DNA from 2 places in the Kineococcus sp. AC630 genome. Region 1 is predicted to be linked to the other one. Evidence: riboswitches for the same ligand, from Rfam matches in the RefSeq annotation. Region 1 holds a riboswitch; the other holds the start of a gene.

Region 1 (6,961 bases):
GGGTCACGGCCGCGACGACCGCGGCGACGACGAAGGCGAGCACCAGTCCGGTGACGACGAAGGCGCGGAACCGGGGCGCCCGACGACGGGTGACCTGGACGAACGCGGTGCCCTCGCGCTCCGGCGACACCTCGGGGGACACCTGAGGGGTCTCCTCCGGCGCGTCGCCGGGGGACGGGGTCTGGGCCTGCTCGCTCACGGGTGAACGGTACGCGGTGGGACGAGCGGCAGCAGTTCGCCGAGGTCTGCGCGGTTGCCGCTGGCCTGGACCCGTCCCGCGGCCCGGGCCGCGTCGAACTCCGTCCGGCCCGTCGCGAGCTCGATCCAGGTCGTGGCGTCCATCTCCACGACGGCCGGCGGGGTGCCCCGGGTGTGCCGCGGGCCCTCGATGACCTGCACCGCCGCGAACGGCGGTACGCGCACCTCGACGCTCCCCCCGGGGTAGCGGGCCGCGAGCTCCTCCAGCGAGTACCGCACGGCGGTGGCCAGCACCGGCCGGCCGGGCTTCTCGCCCCGTTCCCAGAGGTCCTCCACGGCGCGGACGGCGGCGAGGCCTTCGGCGGGGTCGGTGCGGCGACGGGTGGGCATCGCGTCATCGTCCCAGGTCGAGCGTTCCAGGTCAGGCGCGGACCACCGGGCCGGGGACGGGCTGCGGGACGTGACCTGGCACACCCGACAGACCCGGCAGACCGGGCGCTGCGGGCACTCCGCCGTCGCCGGCGCGGACGAGGAGGACGACGACCACCGCCACGACGACGGCCACGACGAGGGCGAGCCCGAGCAGCGCGACGGCCAGGCCGGGGTGCGGGTGGGGAGGGTGTTCGACCTCGAGACGGTCCGGGGCAGCGGTTCTCGTGGTGCGCACGTGGACCTCCTCACCGAGGGCCGGCGGCGACCCCCTGCCGGTCGTCGCCGCCACCAGTAGACACCTGGACGGGGCCGCTGTCAGCAGGCCCCGAGCCGGACCCGGAGTCAGGTCCCGAGTCGGGCGCGGGGTTGCGGCGCAGGGCCACCGCGACGGTGCCCAGGAGGGCGAGCACGACGACGGCGAGGACGGGGACCGAGACGTCGTAGGCGACCCCGGCGGAACTGCTGAACCCGACGGCGAGCGCCGGGACGGCCATCCCGAGGTAGCCGGCCAGGAAGATGCCGGCGGCCGCCTCACCGCGGGCACCCGCCGGGGCCAGCGAGGTCGCCGTCGTGAGCGAGCCCTTGAGCAGGACGCCGACGCCCGCCCCCGCCACGACCGAGCCGCCGAGGAACACCGCGACGAGCCCGAGCACCACCCCGACCCCGAGACCGACGACGCCGAGGGCGGTGAGGGCCAGCCCGATCCGCACCTGGTGGGTGGCGTGCAGGCGGACGAGGAGGACCTGGCTGAGCGCCGCCGCCGCGAGGACGGCGAAGGTGCTCGCCCCGCCGGTCACCGGGCCGGGGTGCCCGAGGGAGGCCAGGACCGCGGGGGCGAGGGAGGTGAAGAGCCCCAGGACGGCGAAGAGCGCGAAGGAGGCGAGGGCGGCGGCGAGGTAGCGGCCCCGGGCGGCGGCCGGGACGGCGATCCGCTGGACGCGGTAGGGCCGGTGCTCGCGCTCGACGGTCTCGGGGACGAGCAGCGCGACGGCCGCGGCGGCGAGCAGCAGCAGGACGAGGAAGACCTCGTGCGGGACCCGCAGCGGGTCCCCGAGGTGGCCGACGAGCAACCCGGCGACGAGGGCCCCGAGGCCGAGGCCGCCGAGGTTGGCGGCGGTGGCGACGACGGCGCCGAGCCCCGGCCTGCGGGAGGCGGTCCGGCCGTGGAGCTCGGCGAGGTACGCGGTGGCGGTGGGGGTCAGCGCCCCGACGGCGAGCCCGGTCACGACCCGGGCGACGATGAGGACCGCGAGGTTCGGGGTGAGCGCGAGGGCGAGCGCGGCGACGGCCTCGAGCACGAGGGCGGGGGCGAGGACCCGGCGCCGGCCCAGGTGGTCGGAGAGGTGCCCGACGGTGAAGAGGGCGATCGCGACGCCGGCCGCGTAGACCGCGAAGGCGACGGTCACCACGACCGTGGGCAGCCCGTCGCGTTGGCGGTAGAGGGCCCACAGCGGGGTCGGCACGGTGGCGAAGGCCAGCGCGGTCGCGAAGGCGGAGGCGACGATCCAGAAGCCGAGACGGTGCCGGCGGTTCGATCCCATGGACCGTGCAAGCACCGGTCGGCACGAAGCCTTCCGTTCCACCGCTGGGCGGTGGGACCATCCATCGCGATCAACGATGGAAGAGCGGGATGGGAGTGCGGTGGAGCTGCGTCAGCTGGAGGTGTTCCTCGCCGTCGTGGAGGCGGGGACGATCAGCGCGGCCGCCCGGCGGCTGGGGGCCGCGCAGTCCGCGGTGAGCACCGTCGTCCGGGCGCTGGAGGAGGACCTGGGCGTCGCCCTGTTCGTCCGCACCTCACGCCGGGCCGTCGTCACCGACGCGGGCCGGGCCCTGCTCCCGGAGGCCCGACGGGTGCTCGCCGGGGTCTCCGAGGCGCGCTCGGCGGTGCTCGACGCCGACGGCGGACCCTCCGGGCCGCTGGCCGTGGGCGTCGTGACGACGATGCACCCGGTGGACCTGCCCCTGCTGCTGCAGCGGTTCACGACGGCGAACCCCCGGGTGTCGGTGTCGATGCGGGTGTTCGCGGACGGTTCGCGGGGTCTGCTGCGCGCCCTCGTCGGCGGCGAGCTGGACGTCGCGTTCCTGTCCTGGCCGTTCCGGCCGCCGGCGAGCGTCGTGCTGCGCCACCTCGACCGGAGCGCCTTCCGGTTGCTGCTGCCCCCGGGGCACCCGCTGGCCTCCTCGGCCCCGGTGGAACTGGCGGACCTCGCGGGGGACCGCTGGATCGACGGGCCGCCGGGTTTCGCGAACCGCCTGCAGGTCGACGCGCTGTTCGCGCGGGTCGGCGCGACGCGACGGGTGGTCCTGGAGGTGCCGGACGTCTCGACGTTCCCCCGCTACGTCGCCGCCGGTCTCGGCCCGGCGTTCGTGCCGGGTTCGGTCCCCGTCCGGGCCGGCTGCCACGAGCAGCCCGTCGCGGGTGAGCCGCTGAGCTGGACGTTGTCGCTGGCGACCTCGCGTCCCTCCCCCGAACGTCCCGTGCGCAAGGCCGTCACCGCCTTCACCGAGGCCGTCGACCGCCACGTCCGCCGCTCCGCGCCCGACCCGGGAGTCAGCACTCGGGGACGTTGACCCCGACGGTGGGGCGGCCGATGACGGTGAGGGCGAGACCGCCGAGGGAGGTCTCCTTGTACTCCGAGCGCATGTGCGCGCCGGTCTGGCGCATGGTGGCGATCGCGGTGTCCAGGCTCACGACGTGGCTGCCGTCGCCGCGCATCGCGGTGCGGGCCGCGTGGATCGCGGTGGTCGCGCCGACGGCGTTGCGTTCGATGCAGGGGATCTGGACGAGCCCGCCGACGGGGTCGCAGGTGAGGCCCAGGTGGTGCTCGACGGCGATCTCGGCGGCGTTCTCCACCTGCTCGGGCGTTCCCCCGAGGACCTCGGCGAGACCGGCCGCGGCCATCGCGCTGGCCGAACCCACCTCGCCCTGGCACCCGACCTCGGCGCCGGAGATGGAACCCGTCTCCTTGAGGATGATCCCGATCCCCCCGGCCGCCAGCAGGAACCGGACCGTCCCGGCGTCGTCGGCGCCGCGGACGAAACGCCGGTAGAAGTGCAGCACGGCGGGGACGATGCCCGCGGCGCCGTTCGTCGGGGCCGTGACGACCCGGCCGCCGGCGGCGTTCTCCTCGTTCACCGCGAGCGCGAAGAGGCTGACCCAGTCCATCGCGTGCAGGACGTCGGCGGCGGTGTTCCCCTCCTCGGAGAGGAGTTCGCGGTGCAGGCGCGGGGCGCGGCGGCGGACGCCGAGCCCGCCGGGGAGGGTTCCGTCGGTGACGAGGCCGTGGTCGACGCAGGCGGCCATGGCGGCGAAGATGTCCAGCAGCCCGGAGTCCACGTCGTTCCCGGAGCGGAGGCTCTCCTCGTTGCGGCGCACCAGGTCCGCGACCCCGAGGCCGGTCGAGCGGCAGTGGTCGAGGAGTTCCTGGGCGCTGCGGAAACCGTGCGGCAACCCCGCCCCGGTCCCCACGACGGGTTCGCTCGCGTCCAGCGGGTGGTCGCGGACGAAACCCCCACCGACGGAGTACGACGTCCGTTCGGCGACGACGTCACCGGCGGCGTCGCGGGCCGTGAACACCATGCCGTTGGGGTGGGCGGGCAGCGAGGTCCGGCCGATCAGGCGGACGTCGCCGTCGAGGTCGAAACCCACCGCGTGCCGGCCGAGGACCCGCAGTTCACCGCTGCGCCGGATCTCGTCGAGGAGCCCTCCCACGGCGTCGGGATCGATGAGTTCGGGCCGTTCACCGAGCAGTCCCAGGACGACGGCCCGGTCGGTGCCGTGTCCGCGGCCGGTGGCCCCCAGCGATCCGTAGAGGTCGATGGTGACGGAGACGACCCGTTCCAGCGCGGCGGTTCCCTCGAGGTGCTCGGCGAAGGCGAGGGCGGCGCGCATCGGGCCGACGGTGTGCGAGCTCGACGGGCCGATGCCGATGGAGAACATGTCGAAGACGGACAGCGGAGCGCTCACGCGTCAGCGCTCCCGACGGTAGAAGGGCAGTGCGACGACCTCGACGGGCAGTTCGGAACCGCGGACGTCGACGGCCAGCGCGGTGCCGGGGGCGGAGAGCGCGGCGTCGACGTAGGCCATCGCGACGGGGTAGCCGAGCGTGGGCGACAACGCGCCGCTGGTGACCTCCCCGACCGGGTTCCCGTCGGAGACGACGGCGTACCCGGCACGGGGAGCCCGGCGCCCCGATCCCTTCAGGCCGACCAGCACCCGGGCGGGTGCGACCTCGGCGAGTCGTCGCAGCGCCTCGAGCCCGACCGGTCCCGGGTCCTTGTCCAGCTTCACGACACGGCCGAGGCCGGCGGCGAACGGGCTGGTCCCGCGGGTGAGTTCGTGGCCGTAGAGCGGCATCCCCGCCTCCAGGCGCAGGGTGTCCCGGCAGGCCAGCCCGGCGGGGACCCCACCGTGCTCCCGGGCCGCGGACAGCAGCGCGTCCCAGACGGTGACCGCGTGCTCGACCGGGGCGAACACCTCGAAACCGTCCTCCCCGGTGTACCCGGTGCGCGCGAGCAGCACGGGGACGTCGCGCAGGGTGGCGGACGCGCTGCGGTAGTAGCCGAGCGCGTCGAGGTCGACGTCCACGAGGGGTCCGAGGATCGCCACCGACGCCGGCCCCTGCACCGCGACGAGGGCCCAGCGGGCGGTCTCGTCGGCGACGTGGACGTCGAAGGGGCGACACCGGTCGGCGATGGCCACGACGACGGGTTCGACGTTCGCGGCGTTGGCGACGACGAGGAACTCCTGCTCGCCGAGGCGGTAGGTCACGAGGTCGTCGACGATCCCGCCCTCGTGGTCGACGAGCATCCCGTAGGCCGCCCGGCCGATCGGCATGGTCGAGGCCCGCCCGACGAGGGCCGCGTCCAGCGCCGCTCCCGCCTCGGGGCCGGTGACCCGGATCTCTCCCATGTGCGAGAGGTCGAAGACCCCGGCGCTCTCGCGGACGGCCTTGTGCTCGGCGAGGTCGGAGGCGTAGCGCAGCGGCATCTGCCAGCCGGCGAAGTCGGTGAAGGAGGCGCCGAGCGCCGCGTGGACGTCGGCGAGGGGCGTGCTCGTCGGGCTGGCCGTCGAGCTGCTGACCTGGGTGTTCACAGGGCTCCTCTCGTCGCGACCGCGCGGTGCGGTCGCGTGCTGGACCCCCTCTGTCGCGGAACCTGAGAGCTTCACCCTGCGGGGCAGGGCTTTCCCCGTCGGTGAGGACCCAGGGGTCCTGCTCTCCAGAGCGGCCTGCCCGTGGCGGTACGTGGACCTGAGAGGTTCCGGGGTGGTTGCTCCTTCGGTGCCCACCGGTGGGACCGGTGAGGCTCTCCCGCCCGGGGGAAGCGGCCGTGTGTTCAGTTGTGCTGCCCGTCAGCGTGGCACACGACCGCCCCTGGGGACCAGCGCCGCCGCGTCCCGCCGCGCCGGCTCAGAGCTCCCCGGTGAGGAACTGGGCGCGGCCGTGGCCGAAGGACCAGTCGGCGTCGGAGTTCTCCACGACCGAGACGACGACGTCGGAGGGTGCGGTCCCGCAGCGGGTGCGCAGCCGCTCGACGAGCAGGCGGTAGAACGCCTCCTTCTGCGCGCGCGGGCGGGGGCGGCTGGTCACCTGCAGCACGACGACGTCGCGGGTGCGCTCGATGCCGAGGCCGGTGTCGTGGACGACGAGCTCGCCCTCGGGGTGCTGGTGGACGACCTGGTACCGGTCGCCGTCGGGGACGCCGAACGCCTCGACCACGGCGGCGTGGGCGGCGTCGAGCAGCGTGGCGACCTCGTCGGGGCGACGGCCGGCGACGAGGTCGAAGCGGAGCAGGGGCACGAGAACCTCCAGGTAGTTTGTCCTGTCATTCTGACATGACTGAACCGGTCGTGTCCCGCACCACCAGCCGCGGGGCGAGGACGACGTCGGCGGGGCCCGGATCGTCCGCGCCGTCCAGGCGCCGCACGGCCGCCCGCACCGCGCACGCCGCCTGCCCCGCCGCGTCCTGGCTCACCGACGTCAGCCGCACGTGCCCCAGCCGGGCCAGGAGGCTGTCGTCGTAGCCGGTCACCGACACCCGCCCGGGGACCGCGATCCCGTCCCGCAGGAGGACGTCGAGGACGCCGAGCGCGATCCGGTCGCTGGCGGCCACCACCGCCGTCCCCGTCCACCCCCCACCCAGGACCCGCCGGGTGGCGGCCGCCCCGCCCTCCTCGTCGAAGGTCCCCTCCACGACCCGCCCGCGCACCCCGGCGGCCGCGACGGCGGCCTCGAACCCGGCGCGGCGGTCGGCGGCGATGTCCCCCGCACCGCCCGAGACGTGCAGCAGGTCCCGGTGACCCAGGCCGACCAGGTGCTCGACCAGCAGC
Region 2 (6,961 bases), on a different contig from region 1:
GGCCCAGGAGTACGGGCTGCTGGCCGGGACGCTGCCCGCGCACGGGCCCGGGATCGTCGCCACCATCACCGACCCCGACGCCGCCGTGCGCTCGACCAACCTCATCCAGTTCGTCCAGGAGCTGCGCGACGCCGGCGCCGAGGCGATCCAGATCGGCAGCACCCGCGTGGTGGCCGAGACCGCCTTCACCGACACCACCGGAGCCGTCCTGGTCGACGGGGCGACCGAGCGCGCGCCCTACGTCGTGAGCGTCATCGGCGACCCTGACACCCTCTCCACCGCCCTCGACATCCCGGGCGGGGTGCGCGAGACGCTGCGCTCCGCCGGGGCGGACCTCGAGGTCCGCAACGCCGCCGGTGCCGACGGGGTGCAGGTGGACGCCTTGCACGCCGTCTCCGCGCCTCAGTACGCTCGCCCGGCGTCACCGGAACCCTCCGCCAGCACCGGCTGAGTCCCCGTCCGGCCGTCCCCACCAGAGGAGTCAGTTCCAGCATGTCGAACGTCCCCGCCGACCTCCGCTACACCAGCGAGCACGAATGGGTGCGCGTCGAGGCGGACGGCACCGTCCGGGTCGGCATCACCGACCACGCCCAGGACGCCCTCGGGGACGTCGTGTACGTCTCGCTGCCCGCCGAGGGCGAGACCGTCGCCGCCGGCGGCGCCTGCGGTGAGGTCGAGTCGACCAAGAGCGTCAGCGAGATCACCGCGCCCGTGTCCGGCACCGTCTCGGGGCACAACCCGGGGCTGGAGACGCGTCCCGACCTGGTGAACACCGACCCCTACGGCGACGGCTGGATGTTCACCATCACGCCGAGCGACGTGGCGCAGGTCGAGGGCCTCCTCGACGCCGAGGCCTACACCGCCCACGCGGGCTGAGCGCTCCGCCACCCGTGTCGACCCGGTGACCTGACCTGCCGGGTCGGCACGGCTAGGGTGATCCTGGAAGTTCCAAGCGTGACCGCCCGCGTGCAGGGAGTTGCCTGCCCCCGGGAGTCACGTGTTCTGCCAGCGTGAGAGGTGGTGTCGATGTCTGCGTCGGGCACGTCGTCGGACGACGGGTTGGCTGCGTCGGACGACGGGTTGGCTGCATCGTCGACCGACGGGGCGGGTGCGTCCTCGGAGGGCGGGACGACCCCTGCGGCGACCCCCCGGGGTGGCGCGGCCGAGCGGCCGGTGGATTCCACCATGTCCTTCGCCGGTCTGGTCGTCCCCGAGGTCCACGAGTCCGCGGAACGCGGTCTCACCAGTGACGACCAGGAGGCCATCGACGCCCTGCCGGCCGGATCGGCGCTGCTCGTCGTGCGGCGCGGTCCCAACGCGGGGTCCCGGTTCCTCCTGGACGCCGAGCGGACCTCCGCGGGCCGCCACCAGACCAGCGACATCTTCCTGGACGACGTGACGGTCTCGCGCAAGCACGCGGAGTTCCTCCGCGCGCCCGACCCGGCGAGGGGTCCGGGGTTCCGGGTGCGTGACGTCGGCAGTCTCAACGGCACCTACGTCAACCGCGAGCGCATCGACGACGTGGTCCTGGCCGCCGGCGACGAGGTGCAGATCGGCAAGTACCGGATGGACTTCCACCCCAGCCCGCGAGGGGAGCAGTGAGCGCTGCCGGGGCGCGGTCCCTGGACCCGAGCCTGCCCAGGATGACGATCGGCGAGGTCCTCGCGATCCTGACGCCGGACTTCCCCGACGTCAGCATCTCCAAGATCCGCTTCCTCGAGGAGCAGGGTCTCGTCGAACCGGGCCGGACCCCCGCGGGGTACCGCAAGTTCTCCTCCGACGACGTCGACCGGTTGCGGTACGTGCTCTCCGCCCAACGCGACCACTACCTGCCGCTGAAGGTCATCCGGGAGAACCTCGAGGCCATGGACCGCGGCCTCGAGCCGCCGGAACAGCCCGGGGCGGCACCGCGCGTCCCCGAGGTCGTCGCGGCGGGCAGCGTCCCGGGGGCCGACCGGTTCGACGGCCACGCCGCCAACCTCCGGCTGACCCGGCTGGAGATCCTGCGCGAGTCCGGCGTCGACGCCGAGCTCCTCGACGCGCTCGAGGGGTTCGGCGTGCTCTCGCCCGCTCCCGGGGGCCCGTGGTACGACGGTGAGGCCCTGGAGGTGCTGCGCGCCGCGGCCTCGCTGGCGGCGCACGGCATCGAGGCCCGGCACCTGCGGATGTTCCGCACCGCCGCCGACCGTGAGATCGCTCTCGCGGAACAGGTCGCCGCGCCGCTGCAGCGCCTCGGGCAGCGAGGCGGTGGCGAGTCCGTCGACCGCGCCGACCAGGTCGTGCGGGAGATCGCGGCGGCCTGCCTGCGGCTGCACACCGCGCTCGTCGCCGGCGCGCTCGGCCGCGGCGCGCGCTGAGCCGACGCCGGGGTACGGTGATCGGGTGCGCGCGCTCGATGTCATCGGCGTCAGAGTCGAGATGCCTTCCAACAACCCGATCGTGCTGCTGCGCGAACGGGACGGCGACCGGTACCTGCCCATCTGGATCGGGGCTCCCGAGGCGAGTGCCATCGCCTTCGCCCAGCAGGGTGTCGTCCCGCCCCGTCCGCTGACCCACGACCTGCTCAAGGACGTCATCGAGGCCGTCGGCCGACGTCTGGAAGAGGTCCGGATCGTGGCGGTCAAGGACAACGTCTACTTCGCGGAACTCGTCTTCGACGGTGGCCTCACGGTCAGCTCGCGGACGTCCGACGCGATCGCCCTCGCCCTGCGCGTGGGCTGCCCCATCGTGAGCGCCGACCAGGTGCTCGACTCCGGGGGCGTCCCGGTGCCGGACGAGGACGAGGACGAGGTGGAGAAGTTCCGCGAGTTCCTCGACCACATCTCGCCCGAGGACTTCGAAGCCGATTCGGGCGAGGCCTGAACCGGGTTCTCCCGGGTCACGGATAGGTCACGGTCTGCGGCGCGCCGCGCGCCTCGTTGACGCTCCGGGGGTGCTCTTCTACGGTCAGTATGCAGAACGCTTCCGGTCGGTCCTCGACGGGTGGCGATGACGAGGAGGCCGGCGTGAGCAGTGGCGATGCAGTCGCAGGGTCGTCGCGGAAGTCGACCCCGCCAGTTCGTGCGCAGGGTCTGCTGTTCGCCGAGGACCTCCCCGACCTGGACGAAGAGGTCGGCTACCGCGGTCAGACGGCCTGCAAGGCCGCCGGCATCACCTACCGCCAGCTCGACTACTGGGCCCGCACCGGCCTCGTCGAGCCCGGTGTGCGCGGTGCCTCCGGCTCCGGCTCGCAGCGTCTCTACGGGTTCCGCGACATCCTGGTCCTGAAGGTCGTGAAGCGGCTGCTGGACACCGGCGTCTCGCTGCACCAGATCCGCTCGGCGGTCACCCACCTGCGTGAGCGTGGCGTCGACGACCTCGCCCAGATCACCCTCATGTCCGACGGTGCCAGCGTCTACGAGTGCACCTCGGCCGATGAAGTGATAGATCTCGTCCAAGGCGGTCAAGGCGTCTTCGGCATCGCCGTGGGCCGTGTCTGGCGCGAGGTCGAGGGGGAGCTGGCCTCGCTGCCGAGCGAACGTCCCGCCGACCGCGAGCCCGGTCAGACCGCCATGGTCCTGGCCGACGAGCTGTCCAAGCGTCGCGCCGCTCGCGAAGCCGGCTAGCCCCACGCCACGCACGAAAGCCGTGATCCTGCGGGGGGGACCCAGCGGGATCACGGCTTTCGTCGTGCGTGGGGTGGACTAGTCGAGGAGCTCGGCGCGGGGGAGAGCCTGCAGGGCGAAGGGGTCGGTCACCCAGTCGTGGGCGTCGGGCAGCCAGTGCACCGCGGCGAGCAGGGAGTCGGCCCAGGTGCTCAGCAGCTCGTCGAGACCGACGCGCCAGGAGTGCTGGTAGCCCTCGCCGTCCTCGGCCAGCACGATCTGCTCGACGACGGAGCGGCTGGAGCCCAGGCGCACGGCGATGAGTTCCTCGTCGCGGGCGAAGAGGGGCAGCAGGGCCGGCGGGGCGGTGAGGCCGGGACCCTGGCCGCTCGCGCGACGCACCGCCTCCTCCAGGGTCAACGGGACCCAGCCACCGGGCCCCACCGTCGGAGCACTCGTGCGGAAGGTGGTGCGGACGGGATCGACACCGTCGACCGCGCGCCACCAGGCCCGGGCGCCGCGGGGGATCAGCAGGCCCATCTGGCGTTCCACCGCGTCGAGGTGAGCCTCGCCGACCCCGGGGCGCAGGTGGCTGGCGATGTCCGCGCCGCAACGCGTCCACTGGGCGCGCAACCGCGTGACGATGCCGGTGATCCGGTCGGCCTCCGGGTCCGGAGCGGGCACGTGCGGTGCTGCGGTCGGAACCACCGCTCCGCGGACGGCGCGCACCACGCGGAGACGGTCGAGGGGTGTGTTGGGCGTCACGGAACCTCCTAGGGCCCGCGAAGAGCGCGGGGAAGAACGGGCGGCACCTGCGGGGACGAAACCCGGGTAGACCGACTTGTTGGAACTTAGGCGTTCGTCGGCGTTCCCGCACCTCGGACGGGGTACGGCCCCGTCCGGTTCCCTACGTCGTGCGGAGGATCCGGTCCAGCACCGCGTCGAACTGCTCCGCGACGGTCTTCGCCGCCTTGGCCCGCAACGAGTGCAGCGGAACCCCCGCTCCCTGCGACTGCGGCACGGCCACCCGGTCCGGCAGCGGTTCCAGCACCAGGTCGCCGAACATGGCCTGCAGTTCCTCGTAGCGGAAGCGCTGTTCCCCCGAGCGCTGGGTGTAGCGGTTGACCAGGACCCCGACGACCTCCGGGGAGCTGCGCAGGGCACGGACCTCCCGGATCGTGCGGTCGACCGCCGCCACGGAGAACCGGCTGGCGTCGGAGACCACGAGCACGGCGTCCGCCGCGCGCCACGCCGAACGCGTCAGCCCGTTGAGCGAGGGCGGGGTGTCCAGCAGGGCGAGGTCGTGGTCGTCGAGCTTGCCCAGGGCCCGGCGCAACGACTTCAGCGTCTCCTCGTCGGCCTCGGGGGTGTCCAGACCCGCGGAGGCCGCGGAACCGGTGAGGACGTCGAGCAGTCCCGGGTGGTCGTCGACCCACCCGCTGGGCGCGACGGCGTCCTCGGCGACGCGACGTCTCGGGGTGCGCAGCACGGCGGCGACGTCGTGGTCGCGGTGGGCGCTGACGTCGAGGCCGGACGTGGCGTCCGCCTGCGGGTCGAGGTCGACGACGAGGGTGCTGGTCCCGCGGTGGAGGGCGGCCGAGGCCAGCCCGAGGACGACGGACGTCTTGCCGACCCCACCCTTGGCACTGCAGACGGCGAGGGTGATCACGGCGGTCAACCTATCTTCCCGGGATCCGGGATCTCGTCCCGTAGGATGACGGCAGGCCGTTCAGCTCGTGTGGGAGAGACCCTGGTCGGGGAAGAGTCCGACCGCGGCGCCGAAGGGGCAACATCCCCGGAACCTCTCAGGCGGAAGGACCACGCGAGATCAGGCCGCTCTGGAGCACGTCCGCGCCTGCGCGGGTGGGTGACAGACGGGGAGGTACCTGCCCTCAGCGACCTCCGGAGCGTCCCATGACCTCGCCCACGCCCGTCCGCAGCGACCTGCCGGAGTTCTCCCCGGAGCCCGCGGCCCTGCCGTTCAGCGCCCGCCACATCGGCCCCGACGCCGCCGACGTCGCCCGGATGCTCGAGGTCGTCGGCCTCTCCTCCACGGAGGAACTCGTCGACCGCGCCGTCCCCGCCGGCATCCGCGACGGCGTGCTCGACCTGCCCGAAGCGCTCGACGAGACCGCCGTGACCGCCGCGCTGCGCGCGCTCGCCGGACGCAACCGCGTCGTGCCGTCGATGATCGGCCTCGGCTACTTCGGCACCCGTACCCCGGCCGTCGTGCGCCGCAACGTCCTCGAGGACCCCTCCTGGTACACGGCGTACACGCCTTACCAGCCCGAGATCTCGCAGGGCCGCCTCGAGGCGCTGCTGAACTTCCAGACCGCCGTCACCGACCTCACCGCGCTCGACGTGGCCAACGCCTCCCTGCTCGACGAGGCCACCGCTGCGGCCGAGGCCATGACCCTGGCCCGCCGGACCTCCAAGGCCCCCGCCGGTGCCGTGTTCGCCGTCGACGCCGACGTGCTCCCGCAGACCCTCGCCGTGCTGCGCACCCGCGCCGTGCCGCTGGGTGTCGAGCTCGTGAGCGTCGACCTCGACGACGCCGACCCGCTGGCCGTGGTGGGCGAGCGCGGGGTGTTCGGGGTGCTCCTGCAGTACCCGGGGACCTCCGGACGGGTCCGCGACCTCGCCCCCGTCGTCGCCGACGCCCACGCCCGCGGCGCGATCGCGATCACCGCGGCCGACCTGCTGGCGCTGACGCTGCTCGTCGCGCCGGGGGAGTTCGGCGTCGACGTCGCCGTCGGTTCCAGCCAGCGCTTCGGCGTCCCGATGGGTGCGGGTGGCCCGCACGCCGCCTACATGGCCGTCCGCAAGGGCCTCGAACGCTCCCTCCCCGGGCGCCTCGTCGGCGTCTCCGTCGACGCCGACGGCAACCGCGCGTACCGCCTCGCCCTGCAGACCCGCGAACAGCACATCCGCCGCGACAAGGCGACCTCCAACATCTGCACCGCCCAGGTCCTGCTGGCCGTGATGGCCGGCTGCTACGCCGTCTGGCACGGCCCGGAGGGTCTGCGCGCCATCGCCTCCCAGGTCGCGCGCCGCGCCGCGGCGCTCGCCGACGCGCTGCGCGCCGGCGGGGTCGAGGTCGTGCACGAGGCGTTCTTCGACACCGTCCTGGCCCGCGTCCCCGGCCGGGCGCAGGCCGTGGTCGCGGTCGCGCTCGAGGCGGGGGTGAACCTGCGCCTCGTCGACGTCGACCACGTCGGGCTGACCGTCGACGAGACCACCTCCGAGGCGCACGTCGCCGCGGCCCTGACCGGTTTCGGCCTGACCCCGACGGAGGCGACCGCCGACCCCGCACTGCCGTCCGCGTTGCGCCGCGGGTCGGAGTTCCTGACGCACCCGGTCTTCAGCCGGCACCGCTC

Evidence for each region. Region 1 has a riboswitch for glycine ahead of gcvT (glycine cleavage system aminomethyltransferase GcvT). Riboswitches for the same ligand answer to the same signal wherever they lie in the genome.
Region 2: another riboswitch for glycine. It lies ahead of gcvP (aminomethyl-transferring glycine dehydrogenase); the one in region 1 lies ahead of gcvT (glycine cleavage system aminomethyltransferase GcvT).

Annotation. Positions count from the first base shown of each region.
Region 1 is NZ_CEEDMJ010000008.1:656-7,616, reverse strand. It holds gene AC0I8G_RS09975 (hypothetical protein) at 1-199, opposite strand, end outside; gene AC0I8G_RS09970 (sterol carrier family protein) at 196-588, opposite strand; gene AC0I8G_RS09965 (hypothetical protein) at 620-865, opposite strand; gene AC0I8G_RS09960 (MFS transporter) at 876-2,171, opposite strand; gene AC0I8G_RS09955 (LysR family transcriptional regulator) at 2,272-3,201, shown strand; gene AC0I8G_RS09950 (L-serine ammonia-lyase) at 3,182-4,570, opposite strand; gene gcvT (glycine cleavage system aminomethyltransferase GcvT) at 4,601-5,725, opposite strand; glycine riboswitch at 5,770-5,859, opposite strand; glycine riboswitch at 5,861-5,955, opposite strand; gene AC0I8G_RS09940 (tautomerase family protein) at 6,042-6,431, opposite strand; gene AC0I8G_RS09935 (LacI family DNA-binding transcriptional regulator) at 6,457-6,961, opposite strand, start outside.
Region 2 is NZ_CEEDMJ010000005.1:196,774-203,734, reverse strand. It holds gene AC0I8G_RS07590 (DUF881 domain-containing protein) at 1-451, shown strand, start outside; gene gcvH (glycine cleavage system protein GcvH) at 493-876, shown strand; gene AC0I8G_RS07580 (FHA domain-containing protein) at 1,186-1,602, shown strand; gene ftsR (transcriptional regulator FtsR) at 1,644-2,357, shown strand; gene AC0I8G_RS07570 (bifunctional nuclease family protein) at 2,383-2,862, shown strand; gene AC0I8G_RS07565 (MerR family transcriptional regulator) at 3,006-3,605, shown strand; gene AC0I8G_RS07560 (SMI1/KNR4 family protein) at 3,684-4,349, opposite strand; gene AC0I8G_RS07555 (ParA family protein) at 4,492-5,253, opposite strand; glycine riboswitch at 5,314-5,415, shown strand; gene gcvP (aminomethyl-transferring glycine dehydrogenase) at 5,499-6,961, shown strand, end outside.